2 regions of the Psychrobacillus sp. FSL H8-0483 genome follow, and region 1 is predicted to be linked to the other one. Evidence: predicted binding sites of a transcription regulator. Region 1 holds the regulator's gene; the other holds the start of a gene.
The links. The regulator Rex, encoded in region 1, represses fermentation and respiration genes when NADH is low (regulators of the CRP and FNR family bind a similar motif). The targets are predictions, from matches to a motif close to TTGTGAAATATTTCACAA.
Positions count from the first base shown of each region.

Region 2: the regulator Rex is predicted to act here: its motif matches at 2,679-2,696, upstream of MHB48_RS03285 (AtpZ/AtpI family protein).

Region 1 covers NZ_CP152052.1:3,627,350-3,633,652, reverse strand. Annotated here, with positions in the region: gene tsaD (tRNA (adenosine(37)-N6)-threonylcarbamoyltransferase complex transferase subunit TsaD) at 1-633, shown strand, start outside; gene MHB48_RS17625 (ABC-F family ATP-binding cassette domain-containing protein) at 1,152-3,086, opposite strand; gene MHB48_RS17620 (redox-sensing transcriptional repressor Rex) at 3,219-3,860, shown strand; gene MHB48_RS17615 (type II CAAX endopeptidase family protein) at 3,908-4,621, opposite strand; gene groES (co-chaperone GroES) at 4,806-5,090, shown strand; gene groL (chaperonin GroEL) at 5,136-6,303, shown strand, end outside.
Region 2 covers NZ_CP152052.1:680,504-686,806, reverse strand. Annotated here, with positions in the region: gene MHB48_RS03310 (F0F1 ATP synthase subunit delta) at 1-257, opposite strand, end outside; gene atpF (F0F1 ATP synthase subunit B) at 254-778, opposite strand; gene atpE (F0F1 ATP synthase subunit C) at 909-1,133, opposite strand; gene atpB (F0F1 ATP synthase subunit A) at 1,198-1,908, opposite strand; gene MHB48_RS03290 (ATP synthase subunit I) at 1,935-2,309, opposite strand; gene MHB48_RS03285 (AtpZ/AtpI family protein) at 2,316-2,534, opposite strand; gene wecB (UDP-N-acetylglucosamine 2-epimerase (non-hydrolyzing)) at 2,736-3,851, opposite strand; gene upp (uracil phosphoribosyltransferase) at 3,870-4,499, opposite strand; gene glyA (serine hydroxymethyltransferase) at 5,051-6,303, opposite strand, start outside.

The DNA.
Region 1 (6,303 bases):
GAATTTCCACTTCTTGCGTTAGTAGTTTCAGGAGGACATACGGAACTAGTCTTAATGAAAGAGGACGGGCAATTTGAATTAATCGGAGAAACGCGAGATGACGCAGCAGGTGAAGCATACGATAAAGTAGCGCGAGTGTTGAATTTGCCGTATCCAGGTGGTCCACATATCGACCGGTTAGCAAACGAAAGTGATGGAGCTGTGCCATTTCCAAGAGCTTGGCTCGAAGAAGGTTCGTATGATTTCAGCTTTAGTGGCTTAAAATCAGCGGTTATTAATTATCAGCATAATGCGGAGCAGCGAGGGGAAGCAATCAATCCCAACCATTTAGCAGCAGGCTTCCAGGAAAGCGTGATTGAAGTATTAACAGCTAAAACATTAAGAGCTGCACGTGAGTTTAATGTGAAGCAAGTCATTGCCGCAGGTGGTGTTGCTGCGAATAAAGGACTTCGTCAATCACTAGAAGAAACATTTGCAAAAGAAAATATTCCATTTTATGTGCCACCAATAAAATTGTGCACAGACAATGCAGCGATGATTGCTGCGGCAGGTAGCTCCAAGTTTTCGACAGGTAAAACAGGCGATATGTCGATGAATGCTCGACCAGGTTTGGAATTAAATAGCTGGAAATAAACGAAATCCTCTTTTCTTCGACAAGAAAAGAGGATTTTTTAAAATGGTTTTTTTAAAGTTGTCAAGAGAGAACATTCGTACTTATGCACAATTTGTGCATAACCTGTTGGTAACTTGTGAAATTTCAATATATTGTGTCTGCTTTACAAACAATTATGTGGAAAACTAAGATTTGAATCTGTGGACAATGTGGATAAACCTGTTGATATGTTGGTATTACGGTATTTATACTGTGAATAAATATGTGGAAAAAATATTTATTGAAATTTGCTATTGACCAACATATATGAGCAAGAATCGACAAATAACTATTGCTCCTGTTTGACTAAATCTGTGGAATCGGATGGTTATCCGCAAAAATCGGATGATTCACTCAAATAATCGGATCATTCGGCATGGAAATCGGATGATTATGAGTAAAAATCGGATGATTTACACAGATAATCGGATGATCATTTGCAAAAATCGATTCTTTCAAAAAAAGCAACGTAAACCAATATCATGGTTTACGCTGCTTTTTAGTTTGCTTCTATTTTTTCTAGTTGTTCTTGTAGTTCAAGCCATTCATTCGACAAATCATCTTGTTTTTCTCTTAATTCGTCTAGTGTGTATTGGAATTGCTGCACGGCTTCATGATCTTGGAAGATTTCCGGATCACATAGCTTTTCTTCTATAGAAGCTATTTCTGCATCTACTGTTGGAATCTGACTTTCTAACTCCTCTAGCTGACGTCGAAGTTGGCGTTCTTTTTTCTTCGCTTCCTTATCGATCGTAGAAGTGTTCGCCTTCGTGACAACTGTTTTTTCAACAACTGCCTTTTCTAGTGCAAGTTCTTCCAACTCTTCTTTTTTTTCTAAGTAATAATCATAATCGCCTAAGAAAAGACTAGAGTTATCCGAAGCTAACTCAATTACTTTTGTAGCAATTCGATTAATAAAGTACCGGTCATGGGAAACAAATATAATCGTGCCAGGGAAATCGAGTAATGCATTTTCCAATACTTCTTTACTATCTAAGTCTAAATGATTCGTAGGCTCATCGAGAACAAGCGTATTTGCTTTTAACAACATAAGTTTTGCAAGTGCAAGCCTAGCTTTTTCTCCACCAGATAAAGTAGAAACTGTTTTTTGCACATCGTCCCCTGTAAATAGGAAACGACCTAATACCGTACGAACATCTTTTTCATTCATAAGTGGCCATTCGTCCCATAATTCTTTTAAGACAGTTTTATTGCCAGATAGAGCGGCTTGCTCTTGGTCGTAGTAGCCAAATTGGACGTTTGTTCCGTATTGGATCTTACCACCAGCATTGTCTAGCTGTTTCATAAGGGTTTTAAGTAAAGTAGATTTCCCAACGCCATTTGGTCCAACTAATGCAATGCGATCTTGTTTGTAAACGGAAAAGGAGATATTCGATGAAACGGTTTTGTTAGGATAGCCGACTGCAACTTCTTCTAGTCGCAATACATCATTTCCACTTGGACGATCGATTGTGAATCCAAAAGAAGCGGACTTTTCGTCTCCATCTGGTGAATCCATCCAATCTGTTTTTTCAATCACTTTTCTTCGAGATTGAGCCATTTTTGTCGTGGAGGCACGAGCTAGATTACGACTAACGAAGTCTTCCAATTTCGCTTTTTCTTCTTGCTGCTTTTCGTATTTCTTTTTGTCTAGTTCATAGTTTTTCGCCTTTTGATCTAAGTAGGAACTATAATTTCCGACATATCTTGTAACATTATGACGTGATACTTCGTACACAAAATTCACTACTTGGTCTAAAAAGTAGCGGTCATGTGAAACGATTAAGATAGCGCCACTATAGTTTTTTAAGTAGTTCTCTAAAAAGCTCAGAGTTTGAATGTCCAAATGATTAGTCGGCTCATCGAGAATGAGTAAATCTGGCTTGCTAAGTAGCATTTTCGCTAATGCAAATCTCGTTTTTTGGCCACCGGATAACGCTTGGACAGGCTTGTCATAATCTTCTGGGAAGAACTGCATTCCATGTAGAATCGAGCGGATGTCCGATTCAAATCGGTAGCCTCCAGCTTCATTAAAAGCGAGCTGTAATTCGTCATATGCAGCAGTTACACGTGCGTACGCATCTGCATTCTCATATATAGAAGGATCAGCCATTTGTGATTCTAATGAACGAAGCTCTTTTTCTGATTCAATTAAATGACTAAAAATGGACTTCATTTCCTCCCAGATGGAGAGCTTAGATTCGAGTCCTGCATGTTGTTCTAAATATCCTAAGCGAACATTTTTGGGCATAATAATATCGCCAGTATCATATGACATTTCGCCTGCAATTATTTTAAGTAAAGTAGACTTTCCAGCACCATTTCGACCAACGAGAGCAACTCGGTCACGGTCTTGAACCTCTAGCTTTACGTTTGTTAATATATCTTCCCCATTAAAGGATTTCGTTACTTGATTGACTTGTAAAACGATCACGATGATTCGCACCTCAATTCTATTCTTAAGTGTAATAGATAGGGCGGAACGTTGCAACGCTCTAGTCTTTACATAACACGAAATGTCTAGTAAGATAATAACAATTTGTTCGAATGAAATAGGAGGATTTTTATGAAACCTGAAGCACCGAGGATTCCTCAAGCAACAACGAAAAGACTTCCTCTATATTATAGATTTTTGCAAAGCTTTCATAATGCAGGACACAAAAGAGTTTCCTCACAAGAGTTAAGCGATGCAATGAAAATTGATTCCGCAACAATACGACGTGATTTTTCTCATTTTGGTGCACTTGGCAAAAAAGGATATGGATATGACGTGCCTAACCTGCTCGAATTTTTTAGAAAAACGTTAGACCAGGATGAAGCGGCAAATGTGGCACTTATAGGGGTTGGTAGTTTAGGAACTGCTTTTCTTAAATATAACTTTCAAAAAAACCACAATACTAAAATTGTCGTTGCTTTTGATACAAAAGCTCCTGTAGAGGGAACAATTATGAGTGATATTCCCGTTTTTCATTCTAGTGTAATGGTAGAAAAGCTGAAAGAGTACGGAATAGAATTAGTCATTTTTACGTTACCAAGTCGTTCAGCACAAGAAGTGGCAGATCGTTTAACCGGCACGACGGTTAAAGGGATACTAAACTTTACACCAGTGAGGTTAAGCACGTCTGATGCCATTCGTGTACATACTATTGATCTGTCAGTAGAATTACAGACGCTTATTTACTTGATTCGAAACGAAGATACAGAATAATGAAGAAAGCCTTCCACCGCATTGCAAAATCGGTAGAAGGCTTTTCTTTATGGCATTTGCGAATAAGTTTCAAGGAATTTTTGTATGGTATCTCCATAAAATTGGAAAACAGTCACAAATCCGTTTAATAACATATGAGACACAATCGAAGCGAGGATTCGCTTAGTTTTATAATAAATATAAGCGAATATAAATCCCGAGACGGCATATAGTAGGATGTGCGTAAATTCAAAGTGTATAGCCCCAAACGCAATAGCACTTATGGAAGCCGCTACAAAGAAATTTGTTTTTGGTAATAACATACCGAATATAATGCGACGGAAAATCAGCTCTTCTAATATTGGAGCAAAAATGACAATGGAAAAAACCACAAATGGCACACCGCGGGCGATTTCAATAAATTGTGCTGTATTTTGAGACCCAGGCTCCACCCCAAGTGCAAGCTCAATGTTTGCAGCAATGATTTGTCCTAAAAATACTAAGAAGAATCCGATTACTCCCCAGCCAATTGTTTTCGCTAAGCTAAACGGTGCTCCTTTAAGAGGTCGTAAAAATGCTTTATCTTTACGAATAATAAGTAGGGTTATGACTGTACCAATCCCCATACTTAGAAATATCCACCAACCAGCAGCAATGAGTATTGGATTTTCAACATCTAACGAGGTAAAAAATTTGCGAAGTAGCGGTATAAAGAGTGCTCCTGATAGTTGCATCATGCAGTAAACGATTAATATGTATATGGCTGTCTTTTGTTGTTTCATGTATTTTAATACCTCTCCATTTATCTAGTTTCTTTTATTGTAAAGGAAATACAAAATAAAAGAAAAAATATTCTTCTCACTTGCAAAATGTTCTGTAATTAATTATTATTATAAGTGTGTTAGCACTCGAAGAGTAAGAGTGCTAATAATATTAAATTCTACTATTTTAGGGAGGTAGTTTCACTTGTTAAGACCATTAGGTGATCGTATTGTAATCGAATTAATCGAAGCTGAGGAAAAAACAGCATCTGGCATCGTACTTCCAGACTCTGCTAAAGAGAAACCGCAAGAAGGTAAAGTTGTTGCTATAGGAACTGGACGAGTACTTGATAACGGTACACGCGTAGACTTAGATGTGAAAGAAGGAGACCGTATCATCTTCTCTAAATATGCAGGTACAGAAGTGAAATATGAAAACAACGAATTTTTAATTTTACGCGAAAGCGATATTCTAGCTGTAATTGGCTAATAGGCTCATATAAAACGAGATAAAAATTAGGAGGTAACAGTTAACATGGCAAAAGAGATTAAGTTCAGTGAAGACGCTCGTAGTGCAATGCTGCGTGGGGTTGATAAACTTGCAGATGCTGTTAAAGTAACGCTTGGACCAAAAGGACGTAACGTTGTTTTGGAGAAAAAATTCGGTTCACCACTTATTACAAATGACGGTGTTACGATTGCAAAAGATATCGAATTAGAAGATGCATTTGAAAACATGGGTGCAAAATTAGTTGCAGAAGTTGCATCTAAAACAAATGATATCGCTGGTGACGGTACAACAACTGCTACTGTTTTAGCTCAATCTATGATCCGTGAAGGATTGAAAAACGTAACAGCTGGCGCAAATCCTGTAGGAATCCGCAAAGGGATCGATCTTGCAGTTGCAGCAGCAGTAACAGAATTGAAAGCAATTTCTAAACAAATCGAAGGCAAAGAGTCAATTGCTCAAGTTGCTGCTATTTCTTCTGGTGATTCTGAAGTTGGTGAACTAATCGCGGAAGCAATGGAACGCGTTGGGAACGACGGAGTTATCACAATCGAAGAGTCTAAAGGCTTCACTACAGAGCTTGACGTAGTAGAAGGTATGCAATTCGATCGTGGATATGCATCTCCATATATGGTAACAGATTCAGATAAAATGGAAGCTATTTTAGACAATCCATATATCTTAATTACAGATAAAAAAATCTCAAGCATTCAAGAAATTCTTCCTGTACTTGAGCAAGTTGTACAACAAGGTAAACCACTTTTACTAATCTCTGAGGACGTAGAAGGGGAAGCGTTAGCTACTCTAGTTGTAAACAAACTTCGCGGAACATTCAATGCTGTAGCTGTTAAAGCTCCAGGATTCGGAGACCGTCGTAAAGCAATGCTGGAAGATATCGCAATCCTAACTGGCGCTGAAGTAATTACAGAAGACTTAGGATTAGAATTAAAATCTACAGACATTACACAACTTGGACGTGCTTCGAAAGTTGTTGTAACAAAAGACAACACAACAATCGTTGAAGGTAACGGAGATTCAGATCGTATCGCTAGCCGCGTAGGTCAAATCCGTGTGCAATTAGAAGAAACAACTTCTGAATTCGACAAAGAAAAACTACAAGAACGCCTTGCTAAACTTGCTGGTGGTGTAGCAGTAGTGAAAGTTGGAGCAGCAACGGAAACAGAATTGAAAGAAC
Region 2 (6,303 bases), 1.2 Mb from region 1:
AATCTTTTCTTATCAATAAGCACTAAAAGTGTATTAATAACAATTGGATTAGCATTGTTGAAAACTTCGCGGATTAGCTCTTTTTTCTTGTCTAATGAAAGCTTTGGAGATGTGAATAAAGTTTTCAAATCTTTATTGCCATTCCAGACAACTTTAAGTTCGCGTAAATCATTTTCTACTGATTGAAGCTCATTTTTTTGTTGTGCTAATTCGAATAAAGCGATTGCGTAACGTTTAGCTGCAGTTGAATTACTCACTTAGCTTCCCCTGCCTTCGCAATCGTTGCCTCGATTAGCGCACGGTTATCTTCTTCCGAAACTTCTTTTTCAAGAACTTTGGACGCTGCAAGTACTGAAAGTGAAACTACTTCTTCACGTACTGCTGCAATCGCTCTCTCTTTTTCTGTATCGATTTCACGGATAGCAGATTCTTTCAAACGCGCTGCTTCAGTACGAGCAGTTGTGATAATTTCTTCACGAGATGCTTCGCCTTGCTTTTTCGCATTTTCTACAATCGCTAATGCTTCTGTACGCGCTTCTTTTAATAAGTCACGTTGTTCTTCAAGTAATCGCGCTGATTCATTGCGGCTATTTTCTGCTGCTTCGATTTCGCTTGCGATTAACTCTTCACGTTGATTCATAATACCCATAAGTGGGCCCCATGCTACTTTCTTCAATAAAAACATAAGTAGTGTAAAGAAGAATAATGTAGCAAGGATATCCAAAATATTCAACCCATCATGGCCACTCGCACCAAGTACAAGGTAATCAAAAGACACGATTGTTTCACTCCTTTCAAACGCTAATAAGAGATCTTACTTCTATAATGTAATGTTATACTCATTGTTTTCTAATTCATAAAGAGAATGGCGGAAATGTTTCCGCCATTTCATCCTGTTGAAGTTGTTCTTATTTGTTTAATACGATGAACGCGATAACTGCTGCGATGATTGGAAGTGCCTCAACTAATGCTACCCCAATGAACATAACTGTTTGTAAAGATCCACGTGCTTCTGGTTGACGAGCGATACCCTCTACTGTTTTTGAAACGATTAAACCGTTACCGATACCTGCACCAAGTGCACCTAAACCGATTGCTATAGCTGCTGCTAAAAGACCAACTGAACCTACCATTGTGTAATTTCCTCCTTGGAATGTTGTTTTATTTATTTCTGCTTAGTAATACTGAGCAGTTATATTAATGGTCAGACGACACTTTATGTGACATATAAACCATTGTTAACATAACGAAAATGAACGCCTGGATTCCACCGATAAATAGTGAGAAACCTTGCCATGCCATTGCTGGAATAATTGCTCCAACAAAGCCAAAAATATTAGATGTTGCTAAGCCTGCAAGTAGTCCTAAAAGAACTTCCCCTGCATATATATTTCCGTAAAGACGTAGACCGAGTGTCAACGTATTTGCGAATTCTTCCATTACTTTTAAAGGAGCTAAAAAAGGAAGCGGTTTTAAGTAATCTTTACCATATTCTTTTATGCCCTTCGCTTTGATGCCATAGTAGTGCGTTAATAGAATAATCATTACTGCAAGTGTCATCGTTACCGTCGGATCCGCTGTTGGAGATTTCCACCAAAGCACACCATCATACGATATCGAAAATGGTAGACCTAACACGTTTGCTACAAAAACAAACATGATTAATGTAATTCCAAGAATATGGAATCTCCCACCTGTTTGCCAGTCAAAGTTACTTTTAATAATGCCTTTTACGAAGTCCATAATCCACTCCATGAAGTTCTGCATACCAGTTGGCTTCAGCTTCAAGTTTCTTGTCGCGATAAAAGCGATCAAAAATACGATGAGTGTTGTGACTGCAAGCATCAGGATATTCGACCAGTTTCCGTACATCCCCAAAAACTCAAAAGTGGGATTTTTATGTTCCACGATTAATTCACCTCACTTTCACAATCTCATTGTTGGTGTCTTGCATAATACATAATTCGTTCTACTAAAAGCAGAACATAGGGAATCATTAATCCAATGACTGTGCTTATAACATGAATATACTGTGGAAGGGCAAGTGCTATTGCAACAGCTGCAACGCCAGATGCGAAGCGGAATGTTGTACCGAGACCTGCTCGTCCTTTTCCATTTGTTAACACACGGTCAAATTTCTCCATTCTACGTACTAGAATCCAGAAATTATACAGACCAAACAAAGAACCTAGTGCTAGGCCTGCAAAAATTGTCGAATATGGGGTAAACCCCCAACCTAGCGCACATACTGCGAGCAAAAAAAATATGTACTTTTTCTGCTTTGTATAAATATGTTGCATTTCATGCATTGGTCTTCAGTCTCCTGAATCATATTTTCGAATGGTAGTAATAATGGCAAACATACCAACCGCAAGGCCAGCGAGTAAACATATTACTAAAAGTACTGGAGTGGTTCCATAAGTATTGTCGATCCACATTCCTGTGAATGTACCTATTAAGATAGAACCAACAAGCTGTGAGAGAATCGCTGAATACATAGCTATCCCTTGTAACGGACGTCTTATTTGACGCATAAAAGTGTCCTCACGTTTTTCCTCATAAAGTAAAAACTGTGAATCTAGTAGAAAGTTGATACATCAAGTGTTTCAAGCACTAAACACCTATCTTGATCATCCTTTGTAAGCATACAATAGGGCCAATTTGATGTCAATTAGTAGAAGTGAAAAACTTCACAAATACTTCTCATTTGACATCTTATCGACAAATTTAAAAAATTATTTTTGTTTTAAATATTCTTTTAAAGCATCCACAATCTTTTCTGAAGCTTTGCCATCCCCATAAGGATTACTCGCTTTCGCCATTTCGTTATAAGCAGTTGGGTTAGATAGTAGCTCATTTGCTAATCGGAAAATAGTTTCTTCTTCAGTTCCTGCTAGTTTCAACGTTCCAGCTTCAATTCCTTCTGGTCGTTCTGTTGTATCGCGAAGAACGATTACTGGTTTCCCTAACGAAGGCGCTTCTTCTTGAACTCCACCAGAATCCGTCAGAATAATAAATGATCTAGCCGCAAAATTGTGAAAATCTAATACCTCTAACGGTTCGATTAAATGAATACGATCATTTTCTCCAAGAATGTCGTTTGCTATTTCTCTTACCGCTGGGTTCATATGAACCGGATACACTACTTGTACATCCTCATGTTCTACTAATAATCGATTAATAGCTCGGAACATATTGCGCATTGGCTCTCCCAAATTTTCTCGACGATGGGCTGTTAATAGTATTACTCGACTATTTTGTAGCTTCTCTAAAATAGGATGCGTATAATCTTCTTTTACAGTTGTTTGAAGTGCATCAATCGCTGTATTACCAGTAACAAAAATCCGATCACTTAGCTTATTTTCAGCAAGTAAATTTGCTCGTGATTTTTCCGTTGGCGCAAAATGTATATCTGCCATTACACCCGTTAGTTGTCGATTCATTTCTTCAGGAAAAGGAGAATATTTATTCCATGTACGAAGTCCTGCTTCTACATGACCGATTGCAATTTGGTTATAAAAAGCCGCTAGACTAGCAACAAATGTTGTAGACGTATCTCCATGAACGAGCACGATGTCTGGTTGTGCTTCTTTCATGACTGCGTCAAGACCTTCCAGTGCTCTAGTCGTTATATCAACTAAAGTTTGACGATCCTTCATCATATTTAAATCATAATCCGGCTTTATATTAAATGTTTCAAGCACTTGGTCAAGCATTTGACGATGTTGAGCCGTCACTGTAACGATTGATTCAATTTCTTCTTGATGTTTTTGAAGTTCAAGAACAAGAGGAGCCATTTTTATCGCTTCTGGTCTCGTTCCAAATATCGTCATTACTTTCCATTTACGCATGAAATTTATACACTCCTTTTATTTCGTACCGAATAAACGGTCACCAGCGTCACCTAAGCCAGGCACGATATAGCCATGGTCATTTAGTTTTTCATCTAGTGCAGCAATATAAATATCTACATCTGGGTGTGCTTTTTGAAGAGCTTCTACACCTTCTGGAGCTGCGATTAGACACATGAACTTAATACTTGTTGCTCCGCGTTTTTTTAGTGAATTAACAGCTTCTATTGCAGAACCACCCGTTGCAAGCATAGGATCCACTAAAATGAAATCACGATCTGCAACGTCTGCAGGAAGTTTTACGTAGTATTCTACTGGTTGCAATGTTTCTGGATCACGGTAAAGACCAATATGCCCAACTTTTGCAGCAGGAATTAGTTTTAATATACCATCAATCATTCCAATTCCAGCTCGTAATATAGGAACAATCCCTAATTTTTTCCCAGCTAATACTTTCGATTTAGTGGGCTGTACAGGTGTTTCTACTTCCGTTTCTTCTAATGGAAGATCACGAGTAATTTCAAAGGCCATGAGTGTAGCTACCTCATCTACAAGTTCACGGAATTCCTTTGTTCCAGTGTTTACATCACGGATATATGTAAGTTTGTGTTGAATAAGCGGGTGATCGAATACAAATACTTTTGGCATATTGCATAACTCCTTTATCTTTTAATTTAAATTCTATTAATTATAACAAAAAAAGCAGTTCACATACTAGTAAACCCAAGTTTTAATATTGCGTCTATTTCTCCCGAGTTCCTCGTTTGTAAAAACATACCTAAAGTAGCAAACAAAGTATAGCTACACGGTGGATAATACAAAAATCAGTGTTCCTTTTAATCTCCATATTATGCATTTAAGATCATTATTTTTTTCCAATTCAAAACTGAATCCTAAAAGAAGCTGTCCCTAAAGTCATACATTGACTGAGAGATGGTCCCTTTTCTTATTTTTTGTAGGCAATTGATTGTAGTGAAAGACGGCGACTCCAGCGGGAATAGCATGAGCTGAAGGCCCCGCAGGAGCGAAAGCGACGAGGAGACTGAAGCCATGCCCGCGGAAAGCGTCCGTCTGGAACGGAAATCAATACATTTAGTTGAATAAAAAGTATACAAAAAACAGGTGTAGAAAAAGACTCGTTTTTCTACACCTGCTTCAATTTATGGGCTTATTGGACAGCCCCCATTTAAACTATTCTATTAGTTATATAATGGGAATTTATTTGTTAAAGCTTCTACTCTATCTTTTGATTCTTTTAATACAGTAGCATCTTCATGGTTTTTCAATAGTTTCGCAATAATTAAAGCAATTTCTTTCATTTCTTCTTCTTTAAACCCACGGGAAGTAACAGCTGGTGTACCAATACGAACTCCAGATGTAATAAACGGACTAGAAGTATCGAATGGAATCGTGTTTTTATTCACGGTAATACCAACCTCATCTAGTACATGCTCCGCAACTTTACCAGTTAAGCCTAAAGCAGAAACATCTAATAGCATTACATGGTTATCCGTTCCACCAGAAACGATACGAATACCTTCAGCCGTTAAACTATCAGCTAATGTTTGAGCATTTGCAATTACTTGCGCTTGATATTCTTTAAATTCAGGTTGTTGTGCTTCACCAAAAGCTACTGCTTTTGCAGCGATAACGTGCATTAATGGGCCACCTTGAATTCCAGGGAAAATTGTTTTATCAATTTTCTTCGCGAACTCTTCTGTTGTTAAGATCAAGCCACCACGTGGGCCGCGTAATGTCTTATGTGTAGTAGATGTAACGAAATGTGCATATGGAACTGGGTTAGGATGAAGACCCGCAGCCACTAAACCTGCGATATGAGCCATATCTACAAATAAGTATGCTCCTACTTCATCAGCAATTTCACGGAATTTAGCAAAATCAATAATACGAGAGTATGCACTTGCTCCAGCAACGATCATTTTTGGTTTGTGTTCCAACGCTTTAGCACGAACATCTTCATAATCGATCATTTCTGTTTCTTTGTTTACTCCATAATCAATGAAATTATATTGAATTCCACTAAAGTTTACAGGAGAACCGTGTGTTAAATGCCCACCATGGGACAGGTTCATACCTAAAATCGTGTCACCTGGTTGTAAAGCAGTCATATATACAGCCATATTCGCTTGTGAGCCAGAATGTGGTTGTACGTTTGCATGCTCTGCTCCAAAAATTTCTTTCAGACGATCACGAGCAATATCTTCTACTACGTCTACATGCTCACAGCCACCATAGTAACGTTTACCCGGGTAACCTTCTGCATATTTGTTTGTAAGTACAGAGCCTTGTGCCTCCATTACCGCTTCTGATACGAAGTTTTCTGATGCGATTAACTCAATATTCGCTTGTTGACGTTTTTTCTCGGCAAGCATTGCCTCGTAAACTGCTAGATCTTGTGATTGAATTTTTTCCACTTTAGTTCCCCCTCTAA